One region of the Qipengyuania triglochinis genome, then DNA from elsewhere that is predicted to be linked to it. Evidence: predicted binding sites of a transcription regulator. Region 1 holds the regulator's gene; each other region holds the start of a gene.
The links. Region 1 encodes LexA, which represses DNA repair genes until DNA is damaged. Its sites were predicted from a motif close to GTTCCNCNCTTGTTCT; they were not measured.
Positions count from the first base shown of each region.

Region 2: a site for LexA is predicted at 1,707-1,722, ahead of ACYQ0G_RS04090 (ImuA family protein). Genes of this name have one in related genera too.
Region 3: a site for LexA is predicted at 2,663-2,678, ahead of ACYQ0G_RS04935 (S24 family peptidase). Genes of this name have one in related genera too.

Region 1 is NZ_BAAHND010000001.1:469,020-475,172, reverse strand. Features, by position in the region: gene ACYQ0G_RS02385 (anthranilate synthase component II) at 1-592, shown strand, start outside; gene trpD (anthranilate phosphoribosyltransferase) at 589-1,584, shown strand; gene trpC (indole-3-glycerol phosphate synthase TrpC) at 1,581-2,369, shown strand; gene moaC (cyclic pyranopterin monophosphate synthase MoaC) at 2,503-2,976, shown strand; gene lexA (transcriptional repressor LexA) at 3,102-3,809, shown strand; gene ACYQ0G_RS02360 (ComEC/Rec2 family competence protein) at 3,840-5,921, opposite strand; gene gltX (glutamate--tRNA ligase) at 6,052-6,153, shown strand, end outside.
Region 2 is NZ_BAAHND010000001.1:813,273-819,425, reverse strand. Features, by position in the region: gene ACYQ0G_RS04100 (amino acid permease) at 1-1,058, shown strand, start outside; gene ACYQ0G_RS04095 (pyridoxamine 5'-phosphate oxidase family protein) at 1,117-1,602, opposite strand; gene ACYQ0G_RS04090 (ImuA family protein) at 1,965-2,627, shown strand; gene ACYQ0G_RS04085 (DUF6504 family protein) at 2,642-4,192, shown strand; gene ACYQ0G_RS04080 (PilZ domain-containing protein) at 4,224-4,622, opposite strand; gene ACYQ0G_RS04075 (putative DNA modification/repair radical SAM protein) at 4,925-6,153, shown strand, end outside.
Region 3 is NZ_BAAHND010000001.1:988,497-994,649, reverse strand. Features, by position in the region: gene ACYQ0G_RS04960 (hypothetical protein) at 357-626, shown strand; gene ACYQ0G_RS04955 (DUF6980 family protein) at 754-963, shown strand; gene ACYQ0G_RS04950 (D-2-hydroxyacid dehydrogenase) at 1,064-2,002, shown strand; gene ACYQ0G_RS04945 (hypothetical protein) at 2,022-2,387, opposite strand; gene ACYQ0G_RS04940 (hypothetical protein) at 2,377-2,619, opposite strand; gene ACYQ0G_RS04935 (S24 family peptidase) at 2,818-3,471, shown strand; gene ACYQ0G_RS04930 (hypothetical protein) at 3,570-3,935, shown strand; gene ACYQ0G_RS04925 (MBL fold metallo-hydrolase) at 4,182-4,850, shown strand; gene ACYQ0G_RS04920 (metalloregulator ArsR/SmtB family transcription factor) at 4,847-5,164, opposite strand; gene ACYQ0G_RS04915 (acyl-CoA desaturase) at 5,238-6,153, shown strand, end outside.

The sequences.
Region 1 (6,153 bases):
CGTCGTCGACAATTACGACAGCTTCACCTTCAACCTCGTCCATTATCTGATGGAACTGGGTGCGGAGGTGGATGTCGTGCGCAATGATGCCATCACCGCCGATGAAGCCATCGCGAAGGATGCGGCGGGCTATCTCATATCGCCCGGCCCTTGCACGCCGAACGAAGCGGGTGTCAGCCTCGATCTCGTCGCCGCCTGCGCTGCCGCCGGAAAGCCGCTTCTGGGTGTCTGCCTCGGCCATCAATCGATCGGGCAGCATTTCGGCGGCAAGGTGGTTCGCGGCGGGCTGATGCACGGCAAGACGAGCGATCTGACCCATGACGGCAGCGGCGTTTTCGCAAACCTGCCCTCGCCCTATACCGCCACCCGCTATCACTCGCTGGTGGTAGAGGATATTCCCGGCTGCCTGGTGGTAAACGCTACCAGCGAAACGCCCGGTCTCGACGGGTCGAGCGTGATGGGCTTCCGCCACGAAAGCCTGCCGATCCACGGCGTCCAGTTCCATCCCGAAAGCATCGCGACCGAGCATGGCCATGCCCTGCTCGCCAACTTCCTTGCGATCTGCGGCGTGGATGCCAAGGTGCCGGCATGACCAGAGCACTCCCCTCCGCCGACACGCATCTGACCGAAGATGATGCGCATGAGATTTTCGGCTGGATCCTCGACGGTGAGGTGGGCGAAGAGGAAATCGGCCGCTTCCTGGTCGACATGTCCGCCCGCAGCGAGACGTCGGAAGAGATTGCCGGAGCCGCGCGCGCGCTGCGGGACCGGCTGATACCGGTGCCCGCGCCGGAGGGCACGATCGATTGCTGCGGCACCGGCGGCGACGGGCATCACACGCTCAACGTCTCGACGGCAGTCAGCCTTGTCGTGGCGGCGTGCGGTGTTCCGGTGGCGAAGCATGGCAACCGTGCCGCCAGCTCGAAATCGGGCGCTGCAGACACGCTGGAATGTCTTGGCCTCGACATGGAAGCCGCGGGAAGAACTGCCGAGAAAACCTTGAACGAATTGGGAATTTGCTTCCTTTTCGCCAAGAACCATCACCCGGCCATGGGCCGCATCCAGCCCATCCGGCAGAAACTGGGTGTGCGCACCATCTTCAATCTGATGGGGCCGCTTTCCAACCCCGCAGGGGTAACCCGCCAGCTGATCGGTATCGCCCGCCCCGCCTATGTGCCGATCTACGCGCGGGCGAAGGCGCGCTTGGGGACCGAACGGACATTCATCGCTTCCGGTGACGAAGGACTGGACGAACTCAGCCTCGCTGGCGGCAACGAACTGGCCGATGTGACCGGCCATGATTTCGAAATGCGCCGAGTGGTCGCCGTCCAGGCCAATCTCCCTCATTCTCCGGTCGAGGCCATAAGGGGCGGAGATCCCGCCTATAACGCCAAGGCGCTCGAAGCGCTGCTGATGGGCGCGCCGGGCCCCTATCGCGATGCGGTCCTCTTCAACGCGGCTGCCTCGCTGATTGTCGCAGGGAAGACGGACGATTGGGCAGCAGGAGCCGACATGGCAGCCGATGCTCTCGACAGCGGACGGGCAAGACAATTGCTGATCGACTGGATCGCACTGGCCAAATGAACAAGCTTGAACAAATCTGCGCGACCAAGCGCGAAGAAGTGGCCGCGCGCAAAACGCAGCGCAGCCTCACCGACCTCGACGCGGCGGCGCGCGACCAGACCGCGCCCCGCGGATTTCACCGCGCGCTCGAAACGAAGCAACAGGACGGTTTCGGCCTGATCGCGGAGATCAAGAAAGCCTCGCCGTCCAAGGGGCTTATCCGTCCCGACTTCCAGCCCGCCGAACATGCCCGGGCCTATGCCGCGGGCGGTGCCGCCTGCCTGTCGGTGCTGACCGATGCGCCTTACTTCCAGGGCCATGAAGACTATCTCGTCGCTGCCCGTGCAGCCTGCGACCTCCCCGTCCTGCGCAAGGATTTTGTGGTCGATCCGTGGCAGGTCGCCGAAGCACGGGCGCTGGGTGCGGATGCGATCCTCATCATCGTGGCGGCGCTGGAGGATACGCAAATGGCCGAGATCGAGGCTGCGGCCTTCGAGCGTGGCATGGACGTCCTCGTCGAAGTCCACGATGCCGCCGAGATGGCGCGGGCAGCCTGCTTGAAGTCACGGCTTCTGGGCGTGAACAACCGCAATCTCAAGACCTTCGAAACCGATCTTGCCACCACGGAAGAACTTGTCACTCTGGCGCCAGAGGATGCATTGCTGGTCGGCGAAAGCGGGATCTTCACCCATGACGATTGTCTGCGCCTGTCCAAAGCCGGTGTGCGCAGCTTCCTCGTGGGCGAAAGTCTCATGCGGCAGGATGATGTCGAAGCGGCAACGCACCGGCTCCTGACGGGCAATTAACGCTGTCCTACACAGGCAGCCCGCGTCATAGGTCGGCAATGCAGATGTCCGACCCTCGCTTACCGAATTCCGGGGTTTTTAGCTCCAGGGATGTGCTCCAGGCGCTCCTTCCTTCAGCTTCGAGGTCCGTACCATGAACAAACTCACCCACCTCGACGACAAGGGCGCGGCGCATATGGTCGATGTCGGCGGCAAGCGGGAAACCGCGCGGCGGGCGGTTGCCGAAGGGCGCATCCGCATGAATGCCGACGCGCTGGATGCGATCATGGCGGGGGCGACGGCGAAGGGCGATGCGCTCGCCACGGCGCGGATTGCCGGGATCATGGCCGCCAAGAGAACGGGCGATCTGATCCCGCTGTGCCATCCGCTTGGCCTCGAAAGCGTGACCGTGGAGTTCGAGCGGGAAGACAGTGCTATCCGCGTGGTGGCCAGCGCCTCGCTCACCGGCAAGACGGGGGTGGAAATGGAGGCCATGACCGCTGCCGGGATCGCTCTCCTCACGGTCTACGACATGGGCAAGGCGATCGACCGCGCGATGGTGATCGACGGCGTGCGCCTGCTGTCCAAGACCGGCGGCAAGTCGGGCGACTGGCAGGCGGAGGACTGAAAGGGGAACAGCTGTTCTCCCCAACTGGCTCGAAAATGGCTGTATTGCTTGACTTGTGAAAATCGGTTGCCTAATTGTTCCACATTCGTTCACAGGGTTGTGAACAGGAACATGGGAGTTTTCCGATGCTGACTGCCAAGCAGCACGAGCTGATCCGCTTCATTCAGGAAAAGCTGGAGGAGACCGGCATTTCCCCCTCTTTCGAAGAGATGAAGGAAGCGCTCGACCTCAAGAGCAAGTCCGGCGTGCACCGCCTGATCTCCGCGCTCGAAGAACGCGGGTTCATCCGCCGCCTGCCCAATCGGGCGCGCGCGCTGGAAGTCATCAAGCTGCCCGAAGATTCGGTCACCGGGACTGTGCGCGCGGCCACGGCGTCTGCTCCCCCGGCAGCAAACGACGCTGTCGTTTCGGCGCATGCAGCCAAGCCGGTCGCACCCGAACCGGCGAACGACATCATCGAGGTTCCCTTGCATGGCCGTATCGCGGCCGGTGCCCCGATCGAGGCGATCGAAGGTCAGTCCTCAATGCCTGTCCCTGCGGCCCTGCTCGGCCCCGGCGATCATTACGCCCTCGAAGTCAGCGGCGATTCCATGATCGAGGCTGGTATCTTCGATGGCGATTTCGCACTGGTGAAGCGCACCGAAACCGCTCGCGACGGGGAAATCGTGGTCGCTCTGGTCGATAACGAGGAGGCGACGCTCAAATACCTCCGCAAGGAAGGCGCCATGGTTCGCCTCGACCCTGCGAACGGCAGCTACGAACCGCAGGTCTATGAGGCTGGCCGCGTTCAGGTTCAGGGCAAACTTGCTGGGCTGTTGCGCCGCTATCACTAATCCCGATGGTAAAGGGGCGGTACGCGCGGCCTAATCGCCGGTCGCCCCTTTCCACCATCCATGGCTGCCTTGATGCTCTGCCACGGTTTCGATCACGTGATCGTCGAGATAGATGGCCAGCCCCCCGTTCTCTTCCAGGAAACGGCGATCCGACTTCAGCCACTTCGGCCTGCAGCTTCGGGGCAGCCAGCGATCTGAGATCACGATATCGGCCCTTTCGCAGGCGGCAGCAAGAGCACGCTCGTCGATCATCTCCCGACTGCGCGAGACAAGGACAAACCATGTGTCGCCGTTCCGCGATATCGGCAGGCTGCAAAAATCCGGACTACATTGCGCGCCCGGCCAGCGGTCGAGAGCCAAAGGTGCGACTTCCGTTCCGGCGAGTTCGACAAGATTACCCTGCGCATAGCTACCCGGTTTGTCGCGAAGCACGAACAACCGCCCATCATCGCCAACCAGGCCGACATCGCGCCCATCCCTGGCCACGAGAATATCCGGCGCTGCAGCCGTAGCGAGCATGGATGCCCCTATCGCAACCGGACCAAATCCAGCCAGGCGCGCCCTCCCCCGCCACAAAGCGAGCCATAAACCGCCAGCAACAAAGAAGAGGACAGTCGAGAGGCCGATATACGGAACAAGCTTCACCGCCCCCGGCTGCGCTGCGGTTACATGCGCGATCCAGAGCATCAGGTCGAGCGACTGTCCTGCAAGCCACCAGAACGGCGCGCCTGCGCCGAAAAAGTCGAGCAGCAAAGCGATGGCGATCAATGGCATCGAAGCGAATGTGACCAAGGGAATGGCGATCACATTCGCGAACGCGCCATAGAGCCCGGCGCGATGGAAATGGAACAGGACGATCGGAGTAAGCGCGATCTCAATCACCAGCCCCGTAACAAACAGCATTACGACCCTCTTTGCAGTACGCCGCATCCAGCTTTCCTCCGTGGGTGCCAGAAAGTCGCGAACAGGACTGCAGTTATGAAGAGCCACGATCGCAATCACCGCTGCAAAGCTCATCTGAAAGCTGGGCCCCACCAGCGATTCCGGCCAGAGAAAGAGAACCACGGCGGCCGCCGCCGCTACCATCCGCATCGATAACGGCTCTCGTCCGAGCGCCAAGGCTATGAGAACCAGCAGAGCGCCGACGCAGCTTCGAACGGTGGGCACCTCAGCGCCAGTCAATAGGGTGTAGGCAATGCCTGCACCTGCGGCGATCGCAGCAGCCAGCAGCGGCAAACGAATGCGCAGCGCCAACCATGGACAAAGGCCGAGAGACTTCATCACAAGAAAATAAGCTGCCGCGATTACGGCGCTAACGTGCAGCCCACTGATGGATAACAGATGGGTCAGCCCTGCGTCACGCATGGCGGCTTCGTCGGCTTTCGCAATCGCTCCGCGATCCCCGCTTGCAAAAGCCGCCGCGATTGTCCCCGCAGAACCCTCCAGCCTCTCCCGCACGTGGTGAGATAGTCCTTCCTGAACTCGTGCAATGGTACCGGAGGATTGCGGTGCTGGTTCGATCAGTTTGATAGTGCCGGATAGCGAACCTGTGGCCGCGTATCCGTCGAACCAGGCCCTCCGCGCAAAATCATAAGCGCCGGGCAGCAATGGCGGGGCAGGCGGCATCAAACGCGCTTTGAAGTGCACGCGCGCACCCGGCCCATACGCAGGAGAATAACGCTCACTGGGAACGTTGACTCTTACCTTGAACGCCTCTCCGCTCGCGCCATCACGAGCTGCCACCACCAGTCGCGCCCGCCCTTCAGCTGGCTGCAACTCTCGTTCAAGAATGCGTGCGTCGAGTGTCATCATGCGCGGGTAGTCGATGGGTTCGGCACCAATCAGCGCGGACCTTGCGGATATCACCGCGAGTCCCAGTGCTATTGCCAACCCTATTGCTGCTACAGCCAGGCGCAGATTGGGGTAATCGCCCGTTCCTTTCCACAGGCCGGCTGACACGAAGAACGACACGCAAATTGCGGCAACCATTATCCATTGCCACGGTTCATGCAGCACAAACCATAAGCCAATGCCGGTCGCTAAAAAGACCGTAAGCCAAGGACCTCGGTCGAAGGAAGAGCGGTCCAGAAACGCTTCCGCAGCCGTGGCCATTCTGGACATTGGAGCACGCATACGCCAAGGGCGCTGCACTGCAGCATCGGCGGGCCGATCCCCTTCGCCGAACGGCACGATCGGCGTCCCCTGTGTCGCCATGCAAAGACTTGAAAGGAAAGACGAAGCAATGGCAAGCGAAACCAGCAAGCAGGTGGTTACACGATTTGCGCCCTCGCCTACCGGCTTCCTACATATTGGTGGGGCGCGCACTGCGCTGTTCAACTGGCTA
Region 2 (6,153 bases), 340 kb from region 1:
GGTTGTTGATGATCGGCACAAGCGAGAGCGCCAAGGTCAACGCTATTCTGGTCGCCATCAAGGTTATTGCTTTAACCGCCTTTATCGGCCTTACGCTGACCAGCGCCTATTTCGATCCAGACAAATTCAACCCATTCCTTCCCGCTGGCCTATTCGGAGGCTTCGGTTCGGGAGTCGGAGCAGTAGGTGCGGCAGCGACTATCTTTTTTGCTTATGTAGGTTTCGACGCGGTTTCCACCGCCGCGGAGGAAACTAAGAACCCGCAGCGCAATGTGCCGATCGGTCTCGTCGGTTCACTCATATTCTGCACGATCTTCTATATTCTCGTGGCGGCGGGAGCGATCGGGACGATCGGCGGGCAGCCGATCATGGGGCCCGGCGGTATTCCTTTCCCAGCAGGATCCGAGGAATTGGCGCGGCAGTGCGCTCTTCCGCAACATGTGGAAGCGTTGGTCTGCTCCAATGAAGCCTTGGCACACGTCCTTCGCCAGATCGGCTTTTCGGGAATTGGCAATATCCTTGGAATAGCGGCTTTCTTGGCTTTGCCATCGGTCATTCTCGTCCTGCTTTTCGCACAGACCCGCATCTTCTTTGTAATGAGCCGGGATGGTTTGCTGCCAGATGGGCTTTCCAGAGTGCATCCGCGGTGGAAGACGCCATACGTGGTAACCGCCATTACCGGAGTGATCGTCGCTGTCGGAGCAGCATTCTTCCCTGTGGGTCAGCTGGCCGATATTGCCAATGCAGGAACGCTATATGCTTTCTTGATGGTGGCAGTTGCGGTCATGGTTCTTCGGCGTACGGCGCCGGAGCGTAAGAGAGATTTCCGAACCCCCATGCTCTGGCTGGTAGGACCGGCGACGATCTTTGGATGTGCCTTTCTGTTCCTCAACCTGCCAAGTGCGGCTATGCTGGTGCTTCCAGTGTGGAGCATAATCGGTTTGCTGGTGTATTTCGGGTATAGCAGGAACCACAGCCGGTTGGGTCAGGGGATCGTGGAAGTGGTCGACAATGTGGCGGGTGAAGAAACAGCCGTTCCCATTCATCCCGATAGCTAGAAACATAAAAAAGGAGCCATCCTTTTTAGGACGGCTCCTTTCGCTTTTGCCGATTAAATTAGAGGTCTGCAGACTTCACATGTTGTTCTTCGGCTTCGTCTTGCACAGTCATGCCCAAGGCCATTTTCGCGGTATTGAGAAGTCCCAGATCTCCGCTCCAGATTTCTGCATCGCCAAGGTCCATCCGCATGAAGAAGATATCCGGATCGTTTTTGCCGCCATCGTACCAGGCTTCGACGAAGTTGTTCCAGAGTTGGTCGAAGCGCTCCTGACTGGTTTCCTTCACGAGGTTTCCGTTGAAGCGAGCGAACATTTCGTGGCCCTTGCCGGCGAATGTTGCAGTGACTGGCCCAAGCTTGCAGAAATCGCTTTTCGTGTGCGTGAAAAACCAGATCGAGCTGTTCGCGTCCTTGTCCAGTTGGGGGCTCATCGGAACGGCGCTTGAGCTGTCACCGTCCAGCTGAAGGAATAGGAATGGGCTGTCGGCCAGAGCTTTCCAGAACTTGGTTTTGAGTTCGTCGGGATTGCCTTCGGCATGTTTCATTTTGGTCTCCAAGATTGGTTCATTTGCTCAATGACCGAAGGGCAGGTTTGGTCCCAAGCCAGTAGAGGAAAAGATAGAGCAGGATTTGCTAATAGATAGATATTGGAACATAAAGGGAACAGACGATTCGGTTCCATATGATCCAACTAGCTCTCTCCTCCTTGCCGTCGACCGCCTCTGAAGATGTCGCCACACTACCTGAGCGTCATAGTGAGCGCTGGAGGCCTGGCTTGGCTGGCTTACATGGAAAAGCTCTGCACAGCGAAGTGTTCGCCTCCTCGAGAGAAGCGGCAGGCGCTGGTGCAGTGCTGGCGCTGGCACTTGACGATTGGCGTAACGCGTCGCCGAAAGAAGGCGGGGAGATGAGCGATCAACGCAGCATACTCTGGGTGCAGACGCGTGAGGCGGCGCGCCTGGGAGGTAAACCGTATCGTGCCGGGCTACCGCAGGATTTGCAGTCGCGCGTGATCCATGTGCTGGCCCACAAGGCGGAAGATGCGCTTTTTGCGATGGAGGAAGGGTTGCGCTGTCGTGAGCTATCCTTCGTTATCGGGGAAATTGCCGGCAATCCAAAGGCGTTGGACTTCACAGCTTCGCGTCGGCTGACGCTGACTGCGCAGAAACACGAGGTACCTTTGTTCCTGCTGCGGGTCGATGCGGCGCGTGACCTGTCTTCGGCCCGGATGCGCTGGGAAGTGACTTCGGCTCCATCCACCGCACCCGAATGGAACGCGCAAGCACCAGGCAATCCGTCGTGGCGGGGGGAGCTCTTCCGTGCCCGCTCGCACCCACCGGGCGAATGGGTTTTCGAAGAGTTCGGGAAGCGGCTGGAGGCGCGTCGTGAAACGCCGCAGGTCTCTTCGCCACCCACCGGCAAGCCATCCTCTATCGTTCAGCATATCGGTCCACGTTTCGGGCTCGCCGAAAGAGCGTTTTTCAAGCCGTCGAGCACAGCAATCGAAGATAGATCCGTTGTGCTTTCGGAACAGTCTCGTTTCCGACAAGTCCAAGGCAAGCGGCGCTAGCTTGTTGGTCTGCCATGGATCAGCCGCGCCGTATCCTTTCTATCTGGCTCCCGTCCATTGCCATGGACCGCTGGAGTATGGGCTCGGCGGAGAGACGGGAGCAAGATGACAAGCCGTTTGTCCTGACCGCTGATACAGCGCATGGGCCGCGGATCGAAGCGACCAACCGCACAAGCGCTGCTGCCGGGGCCAGGGCAGGGATGATGTTGGCTGATGCACATTCGCTTTGCCCTGAAATTACTACGGCACTGTCCGACCCTGAAGGCGATCTCGTTTTCTTGGAAAAGCTTGCTGCCTGGGCACGACGCTGGGGACCTTGGTCGGCGATGGATGTACCGGATGGGCTTTTGGTGGATGTAACCGCAGTGCCGCATCTCTTCGGAGGCGAAGAAAAGCTGCTTGCCGATGTAGCTGCGGTGTTTGCACAGCGCGACATCGCTATGCGTTGTGCCATAGCTCCGACTGCCGGGGCAGCTTGGGCACTGGCCCATTATGCTGCATCGGGTACGATCCTGCGCAAAGATGAGGAAATGGAAACACGGCTGGGCGAGCTTCCCGTGGCGGCACTAAGGCTCGATCAGGATGTCGTCACTGTTCTTCGACGGCTAGGGCTCAAGAAACTGAGCGAGCTTTCGGCGGTCGATCGCGATGGAATCAATAGACGGTTTCGCAACCGGAACTCTCCCTCTGCCAACCCGCTAATCCGGCTGGACCAGCTGCTCGGCCGGATACCGGAACCGCTGCTGCCAGTCATTCCGCAACAAATTCCGATGGTACAGCGCCGCCTGCTGGAGCCGATCCGACACCGCCACCTGCTCGATCAGGTGGTGAACGATCTGTCGGATGACATGGTGCGCGAACTGGAGGGTAAGGGGCAGGGCGCCCGCAGGCTGGAACTCGGCTTGTGGCGCGTCGATGGTGAATTGGTTGTGCGGCATATCGAACTTGCTGCAGCAACCCGAGAGGCCGCGCATTTCGTACGCCTTTTTGTCAGCAAGCTAGATGATGTAGATGCAGGGTTCGGGATCGAAATGCTGCGTTTGCGTGCCACCTGGTCGGAAGCCTTGGCATTGGACCAAAGCGATATCGAAACGGCTTCGAAAAACCATGGCATCGCGCTTTCCACCTTGGTCGATCGGCTCACCGTGCGCCTTGGGCCCCGCGCCGTCACACGGCCCGTGCCTTCAGCCAGTCACATCCCCGAGCGTGCGCAGCGGGGCCAACCACCTTTAGAGCCCGAACCGGCCAACCAAGGTCAGTTTGCCTTCCATCAACGCCCTTTTAAACTGCTCGACAAGGCCGAGCAGATTGCTGTGCTCTACGCTACTCCCGATGGATATCCCAAGCGTTTCCGCTGGCGCGACGAGGTACACGATATCAAACGTGTCGAAGGCCCCGAACGTATCGCCCCTGAATGGTGGCGTGAGCGCGGTGGTACCCGACTACGCGATTATTACCGAATTGAGGATCAGAGAGGGAGGCGCTACTGGATCTATCGGCTCGGCATCATCGGAGATGGACGAGGTGGTAAACCAAAGTGGTACTTGCAGGGATTGTTCGCCTGATAATACAAAGGCGAGGCACTCTTCGCAAAACTCAACTGTCGCGAGACACAAGCGACGCACGGCGGCCCCGCTTGGCGACGGGAATATTATCGAACTTCGCCACCGGGCCGGATTCGACTTCGACCACATCACAGGTCTCTTCAACGACCGATGCCGGTATTGGGCGTTCGAAAAGAAATCCGCAACTGCTATCGCGCGTCCATACGATCTTGCCGAAGAATTCGTGCTCACCCCACGACAACAAGCCTGAAACGCCTTGTTGCGGCGGATTGGCCGTCTCGAACCGCGCGCCTGATTGTGAAAGATCCGACAGGCGTCCGTCCCGGTTGCCGCCAGGCATTTTGAGCCGACTAGTACAATCGACAGAATAGCGCTGTACGGTCCTGCGCTCCTCGGATTTCTGGCCAGATTTTTTCTGGAAAAGTGCCACTCGGCAAGTCCCTCTTGTTAATCGATTTTTACACGAACCTGGTTAATTTTAGGTTATTATGCTTGGCGCTCCAATAATGATAACTCCGGAATATTGTCATCCGTTTCCCGCTTGAGTGAATAAGGCCGCAGCGGATCCCCTTCCTATTCGAGGAAGTGAGGCCGCGTGACCTTCGGCTACACCTCGCTCCATATAACTTCGATGGGCGTAACGGGCATGGATCTGACATGCTCACTTCTCGCAAAACAAACCAATTACCTTTTGTTATTGGCGAATCCCGGAGTGGAACATATATAGAACATATGGCTCTGCAAACCGTCCTTCAAAAACTCGAGATCCTCGCCGACGCAGCGAAGTACGATGCTTCCTGCGCGTCCTCCGGTACGGCGAAGAAGAACAGTCTGGGCGGTAAGGGCATTGGATCGACTGAAGGGATGGGAATCTGCCATGCCTATGCGCCAGATGGACGCTGCATCTCGCTGCTCAAGATTTTACTGACCAACCACTGTGTGTTTGATTGTCATTATTGTGTGAATCGTAAGAGCTCGAACGTGGCTCGTGCGCGTTTCACACCGCAAGAAGTGGTCGATCTCACGCTCGCTTTCTACCGGCGCAATTATATCGAAGGGCTGTTCCTTTCCTCGGGTATTGTGAAGAATTCCAACCACACGATGGAGCAGATCGTCGAGGTTGCCCGGATCTTGCGCGAAGAACATGATTTTCGCGGCTACATTCACTTGAAGACCATCCCGGAAGCAGATGCAGAAATCGTCCATCAGGCGGGGCTTTATGCTGATCGAGTCTCCATCAATGTCGAATTGCCGACTGACAGCGGCCTAACACGTCTCGCGCCGGACAAGGATGCGCGCCAGATCGAAGGCGCGATGGGCAAGGTGAAAGAGGATCTGGTGGAGGCCAAGGATGCCCGCAAGCGGTTCAGGCATGCCCCCCGCTTTGCGCCCGCCGGCCAGTCTACGCAAATGATCGTGGGCGCCGATGCAGCGACTGACGCAGATATTGTGGGCAAGGCAAGCCGGCTTTACGATAATTTCCGCCTGCGCCGTGTCTATTACAGCGCGTTCTCGCCAATCCCAGATGCGAGCGCGGTGCTGCCGCTGAAGCGTCCACCTTTGATCCGCGAGCACAGGCTTTACCAATCTGACTGGTTGATGCGCTTTTACGGTTACAAGCCTTCGGACGTCATGCATGCGACAGAAGCAGACGGGAATTTGCCGCTTGATATCGATCCCAAACTTGCTTGGGCTTTGAAGTTTCGTGAAGCCTTTCCAGTTGATGTGAACCGCGCGACCAAGGAGCAATTGCTGCGTGTGCCGGGCTTAGGCGTGAAGGCGGTTGGCAAGATCTTGGCAAGTCGCCGTCATCGCGGCCTACGGTTGGACGATGTGTCGCTGCTGACCCAGTCCATCACCAAGGTTCGACCTTTCATCTGTACTATCGACTGGCGGCCGATCACTCTCACCGATCGCGCCGACCTGCGCAGCCTGCTCGCCCCGAAAACCGAGCAGCTGGA
Region 3 (6,153 bases), 520 kb from region 1:
TTCGATGGTTCTGTCGAGAGCGAAGAAGAAATAGCCGTTCCGACCCTCAAGCCAGGTGAGGGCATTTCAAGAACATACGGAGCCTTGGTGAGTTCAATAGAAATCATCGATTGGTGGTTAGAGGGACATCCCGAAAGCCGTTCGACCGCTAATAGCTGAACTTGGTGCTAAGCTGACTTTCCGCTTCCCACCCAATTGCAGACGCTACGGGCCATTAGCACAGCGCCTTAAAAGCGACCATCCGATAATAGTGCACGCACGAGAAAAGCTGTCCGACTGCTAACGACCCGATTGCGGACATTTTTGTGTCGTGCCATCAATGGCGCTTAAAATGCAGGAATGGGAGACTGCAGTCCGTGCTTCTTTCTGGCTTTGTGGTGGCGCTATCAATTGTATTGAGCGCGCTTATCGGATGCGGCGTCGCAAATTTCTTCTTGGATGGAAAATCAGCCCGCATTGCCGGTTTTGCATTCTCAATAGGTAGTCTGAGCGGCCTGACACATTTTAATGATGGCGGTTCGAGCCAGCTGTCCGCTGCAGTAGGAGCAATCTCTGGATTGCTGTTAGTTTGGTATCTGTTCTTTAAAGAGAATAGGTTCGCAGTCGACCAGAACTCCGCCAAATAGCTCGTCGTAGACTATTTCAGATTGCCATCCAGTTCGCGACAGAAATGCCGAGCTAGCGAGGTGTGAGGAGCGGTTGGGCAGCTAACGACCCGATTGCTGACGTAAAATCATTGTGGGAAAGAGCGGCATGACAAAGCATTGCTGCGAAATGATGCGCGCGAACGTCGAGAACGCCTGCGCTGACCATCCGGATCGATTTGAGTGCCCCGACTGTTTGATCCACTATTCGCAAAAGCGGGATAGTTACGGGCTCATAATCCATGATGGCGGGTCGTCGGTCATTACGATCTCGTATTGTCCTTGGTGCGCGACCAAACTTCCAAATGGTTTGGACTGACTGTCCCCCACACCACCCCCAAAATCCCCACCCCGCACTTGATCCGCGCCCGCGCTTCCCGTCTACCGGCACGGCACAAGGGAAGAGAGGTTGCCCCCGCATGACCAAAGCCGTGATGTCCGCCATGATCCGCCCGCTGGTGGAGCCGCGTCTGCCTGAGTGGGTGGAGCCGCTGTGGTTCTCCAGCAAGGACGAGGCGCTCAAGCTTGCGCCGGAGGCGGAGATCGGCTGGTTCGACCTTAACGAGACCGCGCCCATGGTCGAGATCGCGCAGGCGGCCACCAGTCTGAAATGGCTCAATTCGATCTATGCGGGGCTCGATTTCATGCCGCTGGACCTGCTGGAGGAGCGCGGCGTTACCGTGACCAATGGCGTGGGCATCAATGCGCTGACCATCGCCGAATATGTCGTCATGCTGATGCTGGCCCATGCCAAGGGCTATCGCGAGGTGGTGCGCGCGCAGGACCGGCGCGAGTGGCTGACCGACAGCCCCGGCAAGCGCGAGCTGGCGGGGGAGCGGGTGCTGCTGCTGGGCCTCGGCGCGATCGGCAGCCTGATCAAGACCCGGCTCGAAGCCTTCGACATGAAGGTGGTACCCGTGCGCCGGTCGGGCGGGGAGGGCGCCTTGCGGCCCGGTGAATGGCGTGAGAAGCTGGGCGAGTTCGACTGGGTGATCCTGGCAGTGCCCTCCACCGATGAAACCCGGCACATGATCGGCGAGGCGGAGCTGGCCGCCATGCGCCCCAACGCCGTGCTGGTGAACATCGCGCGCGGCGATGTGGTGAAGCAGGACGATCTGGTCGCCGCGCTGGAGGCGAAGTCGATCGAGGCCGCGCTGCTCGACGTGACCGATCCCGAACCTTTGCCCGAAGACCACCCCTTGTGGGGCCTCGACAATGCGCAGGTCACCATGCACCTGTCCGGCCGCGCGCAGAGCAAGATGTTCCAGCGCAGCGCGGACCGTTTCATCGAAAACCTCGATCGCTGGCACAAGGGCGAAAAGGTCGAACCGCAGATGGACCTCGCGGCGGGGTATTGAGGCCGCAAGGTCCGGCGCATCAGCTCTCCTCCAGCAACAGCAAATCGCATTGCACCACCATGCGTTCGCTGGGCATCAGCCGGTGTTCGACCTCCACGATCCCGGCATCGGCGACCAGCTGGCCCGGAATGGCGAATTCGTGTTCGGGCAGGCAGGCGATGAACTGCTCGCCCGCGGCCACCGCCTCGGCCCCGGCGAACAGCAGGGCGAGCCGGTGGCGCGTGCCAGCGAAGGTGATGCTGGCCCATGCTCTCTCGCTATGCGTGAGCACCTGCGCGCGGTGATCGCACAGATTCATCAGCGCGGTGCGCAAATGGTCGGTGGCGGAGCGGCGATTTTGAGGACGGATTTTGGCCGGGCGAGGGGGGCTGGCTTCACTGGACACGGGCGGTTTCCTTTGCGTTTGCGATAAGTTGGGCGTCTGCCAGCGCGGCCTCGACCACCGCGGCGTCGAAGCCGGAAATGAAGCTGCGGATATGCGCCTCGGTAACGCCGCGCGGTTCGCGGCCATTGCGCAGGTCCAGCACGAAGCGCGGATCATGCGCGGCGAGGCGGCCGAACTTGGTCGCCGGCATGTCGTGCTGGCGGAGGAATTTCTCGATTCTGCGAATCAACATGGCGGGGCTCCTCTGAAAGAATATGGGGCGAATCGCTCGCTCTGTTCCCTATTCGTTCCAGCCGAAATCCTACTTGTCTAGGAAAAATCCTATGGTATAGGAATTTTCTCGTTAAACGGGGTGATCGGTCCGATGGTGGCCCGATCAAGAGGGTGTTCGGGCGCAAATCCGGAACAGTGCGGAAAGGCAGGAATGGCGATGGCAGAGATGACTTCGGACCGGGCGCGGCTGGTCGAACTGACCGAGAAAAGCCGCACCAGCCTGGCCTCGCTGTCGGCCATGCTGGGCCGCAATCCCAGCTATCTCCAGCAATTCGTGCGCAAGGGAAGCCCGCGCAAACTGGAGGAGGCGGACCGGCGGAAACTGGCCGAATTCTTCGGGGTGGGGGAGGTTGAGCTGGGCGCCGATGCGGCGGTGCAACGGGTTGAAAATGCAGGCGGTTTTCAGGCCTCGGACTTCGTTGCGGTGCCGCGGTTGGCGCTCGATGCCTCGGCCGGGCCGGGGGCTTTCTCGGCAGAGGAAATCGCCTTCGACGCCTTCCGTTTCTCCCGCCGCTGGCTGCGCGAAATGGGGCTGGAAGGGGCCGATCTCTCCGCCATCCGGGTAGAGGGCGACAGCATGGAACCGACCTTGCGCAGCGGCGATGAAATCTTCGTCGACCGCAACAAGCGCAGCGGCGAAGGAATCCACGTAATCCGCATCGGAGACACCCTCCACGTCAAGCAGGTCCAGGCGAGTGCGCCGGGCAGAATCACCCTGATCAGCGCCAACGAAGCCTATGCCCCGATCGACCTCGCCCGCGAGGAAGTGGAAGTGATCGGGCGCGTGGTATGGAAGGGCGGGCGGATCTGACGGCCCGAATTAGCGCGGCGGAACAATCGCTTGGCTCGCCCGTACCTTTCCCAACCCCGCGGGTTGGTGGATCGCCGGGCATCAGTTGGAGAGAAGCGATGAAAAAGATACTTATCCCCGCAGCCCTTGCCGGCACCATCCTGCTCGGCGGCTGCGCCTCATACGGACAGGGCGGTTATGGTCAGGACGGCGGCGGCCTTGGGGGCGGCATTCTCGGCGCCATCCTCGGCGGTGGCGGCAGCGATTATGGCTATAACGCCCGCGGCGATTTCGAACGCGCGGCAGTGGACGCCTGCGGCCGCGAAGCCTCGCGCTATGGCCGGGTCCGCATCGAAAGCGTGAACCAGCAGGAACGCGACTATGTCTACGTTCAGGGCCGCATCGAAACCCGCGATTACAACCGCGATGAATTCACCTGCGTCTTCCGTTCCGACGGCCGCGTGGTGGACTTCCAGACCCGCTGATTTCTGCGCGAAATGGAGGGCGGCGATGCGATGTCGCCGCCTTCATGGCGTCAAAGACTGGTGGCTAGACGCCGCGCCATGGATTGCTTCGCCTGCGGCTCGCAATGACGTAATCCTGAGTCATTGCGAGGAGCCGAAGGCTCCGCGGCAATCCATCGCCCACCCCCGGCAACATACGCACGCGGATCGAGTCAGCCGAGACGCCCCGGCATTGCATTCGCAGCGGCCTCCCGCCATCTAGCAGGCATGACAGACACAGCTCCCACGCCTCCGATGAAGGCCGGTATCGTGCCGGTTACGCCGCTCCAGCAGAACTGCTCGCTCATCTGGTGCACCGCGACCAACAAGGGCGCGCTGATCGATCCGGGCGGCGATCTCGACAAGCTTAAGACGGCGGTCGAGAGATCGGGCGTGGAGCTGGAAAAGATCCTCATCACCCACGGCCATATGGACCATTGCGGCGAGGCGGGCGTGCTCGCCAAGGAACTCGGCCTGCCGATCGAGGGACCGCAGGAAGCGGACCGGTTCTGGATCAGCCGCCTCGATGAAGACGGCGCGCGCTACGGTATGAACAGCCAGGTTTTCGAACCCGATCGCTGGCTGGAAGATGGCGATACGGTGACGGTCGGCGATCTGACGCTGGAAGTCATCCATTGCCCTGGCCACACGCCCGGCCACGTGGTGTTCTTCCACCGGCCCAGCAAGTTCGCCGTGGTAGGCGATGTCCTCTTCCAGGGCAGCATCGGACGGACCGACTTCCCGATGGGCAATCACCAGGACCTGATCGACGCGATCACCCAGAAGCTATGGCCGCTGGGCGACGATGTCACCTTCATCCCCGGCCACGGCCCCACCAGTACCTTCGGCCAGGAACGCAAGACGAATGCCTTCGTGAGCGATTCGGTTTTGGGTTAGTTTTTCGGCTTGTTGCGCAAGGCCGCTTCGGATTTGAGCGGCTTTGCGACCGGGCAGACTTCTTGAACGTAGCCGTTGAGAGTGTTGACCAAATTGTCCTGCACAACCTGATAATACACATATTGCCCGCGCTTTTCGCGGGTCACGAGGCCGGCATTCTCGAGCACGGTCAAATGCTGCGAAACCGCGGGTTTCGACACGTCGAACCGCTCGGCAATTTCACCGGCAGTCAACTCGCCATCGCCCAGATAGGCGAGGATCTTGCGGCGGATAGCAGAACTCAGGGCTTCGAAGATGCGTTGCATGATATCCATGTAAGGGCTTGCTTAAACACTTTCCAGTCCATAGGGGTTAAGTAATTACTTAATCGCCTTACTGGAGTGTGCCATGCGGGATAAGTGCGACGTCAACTGGATTAGCGATGACCGGGGCGCCAACGCCTTCGCCGGAAGAGTGGTGTGGGACCCCGTCCATAGTTTCTGGAACGGCTCCATGCTCCTCGCGGCGCTGGTTCTCGGGCCGATATTCTTCACGCTACCCGCGTTTCTGGTGTTCCTCGCCCTTACCGGTTTTTTTGTGCTGCTGGGCCATTCGGTCGGCTTTCACCGCCTTCTCATTCACGGCAGCTTCCGGACAACGCGGCCTGTTGAACGGTTTCTGATCTGGTGCGGCACGATCGCGGGAATGAGCGGCCCCTTATGGATAGTGCGCACGCACGATTTGCGGGATTGGGCGCAACGCCAGCAACGTTGCCATCCCTATCTTTCGCACGGAGAATCGATGCTGAAAGATGCATGGTGGCAGATGCATTGCCGATTGGACCTTGAGAATCCCCCGGAATTCGACCTGTCGGAGATCGAAGGAAAACCCCTCTATCGCTTTTTCGAACGGTACTGGATGGCACAGCAATTGCCGGTTGCCGCGATCCTCTACCTCTCAGGGGGCTGGAGTTTCGTGATCTGGGGTGTGTGTGCCCGCGTCGTGATTACCGTCCACGGACATTGGTTTGTGGGCTATCTGGCGCATAATCGGGGGCCGCAAAGCTATCTGGTGCGGCAAGCGGGGGTGCAGGCCTACGACGTTCCTTGGGCCGCTCTGCCGACGATGGGGGAGGCGTGGCACAACAATCACCATGCCTATCCGGGCTCAGCGCGTATCGGGCTGTTGCCGGGGCAAAGCGATTGGGGGTATGTTTTCATAAGGCAGCTTGAGAAGATGGGACTCGCCTGGGATGTGTGCCTGCCTGCCGATATGCCCGAGAGGGACGGAAAGCTGATAGCGCTGTCGGACCACGGTGAGGCAA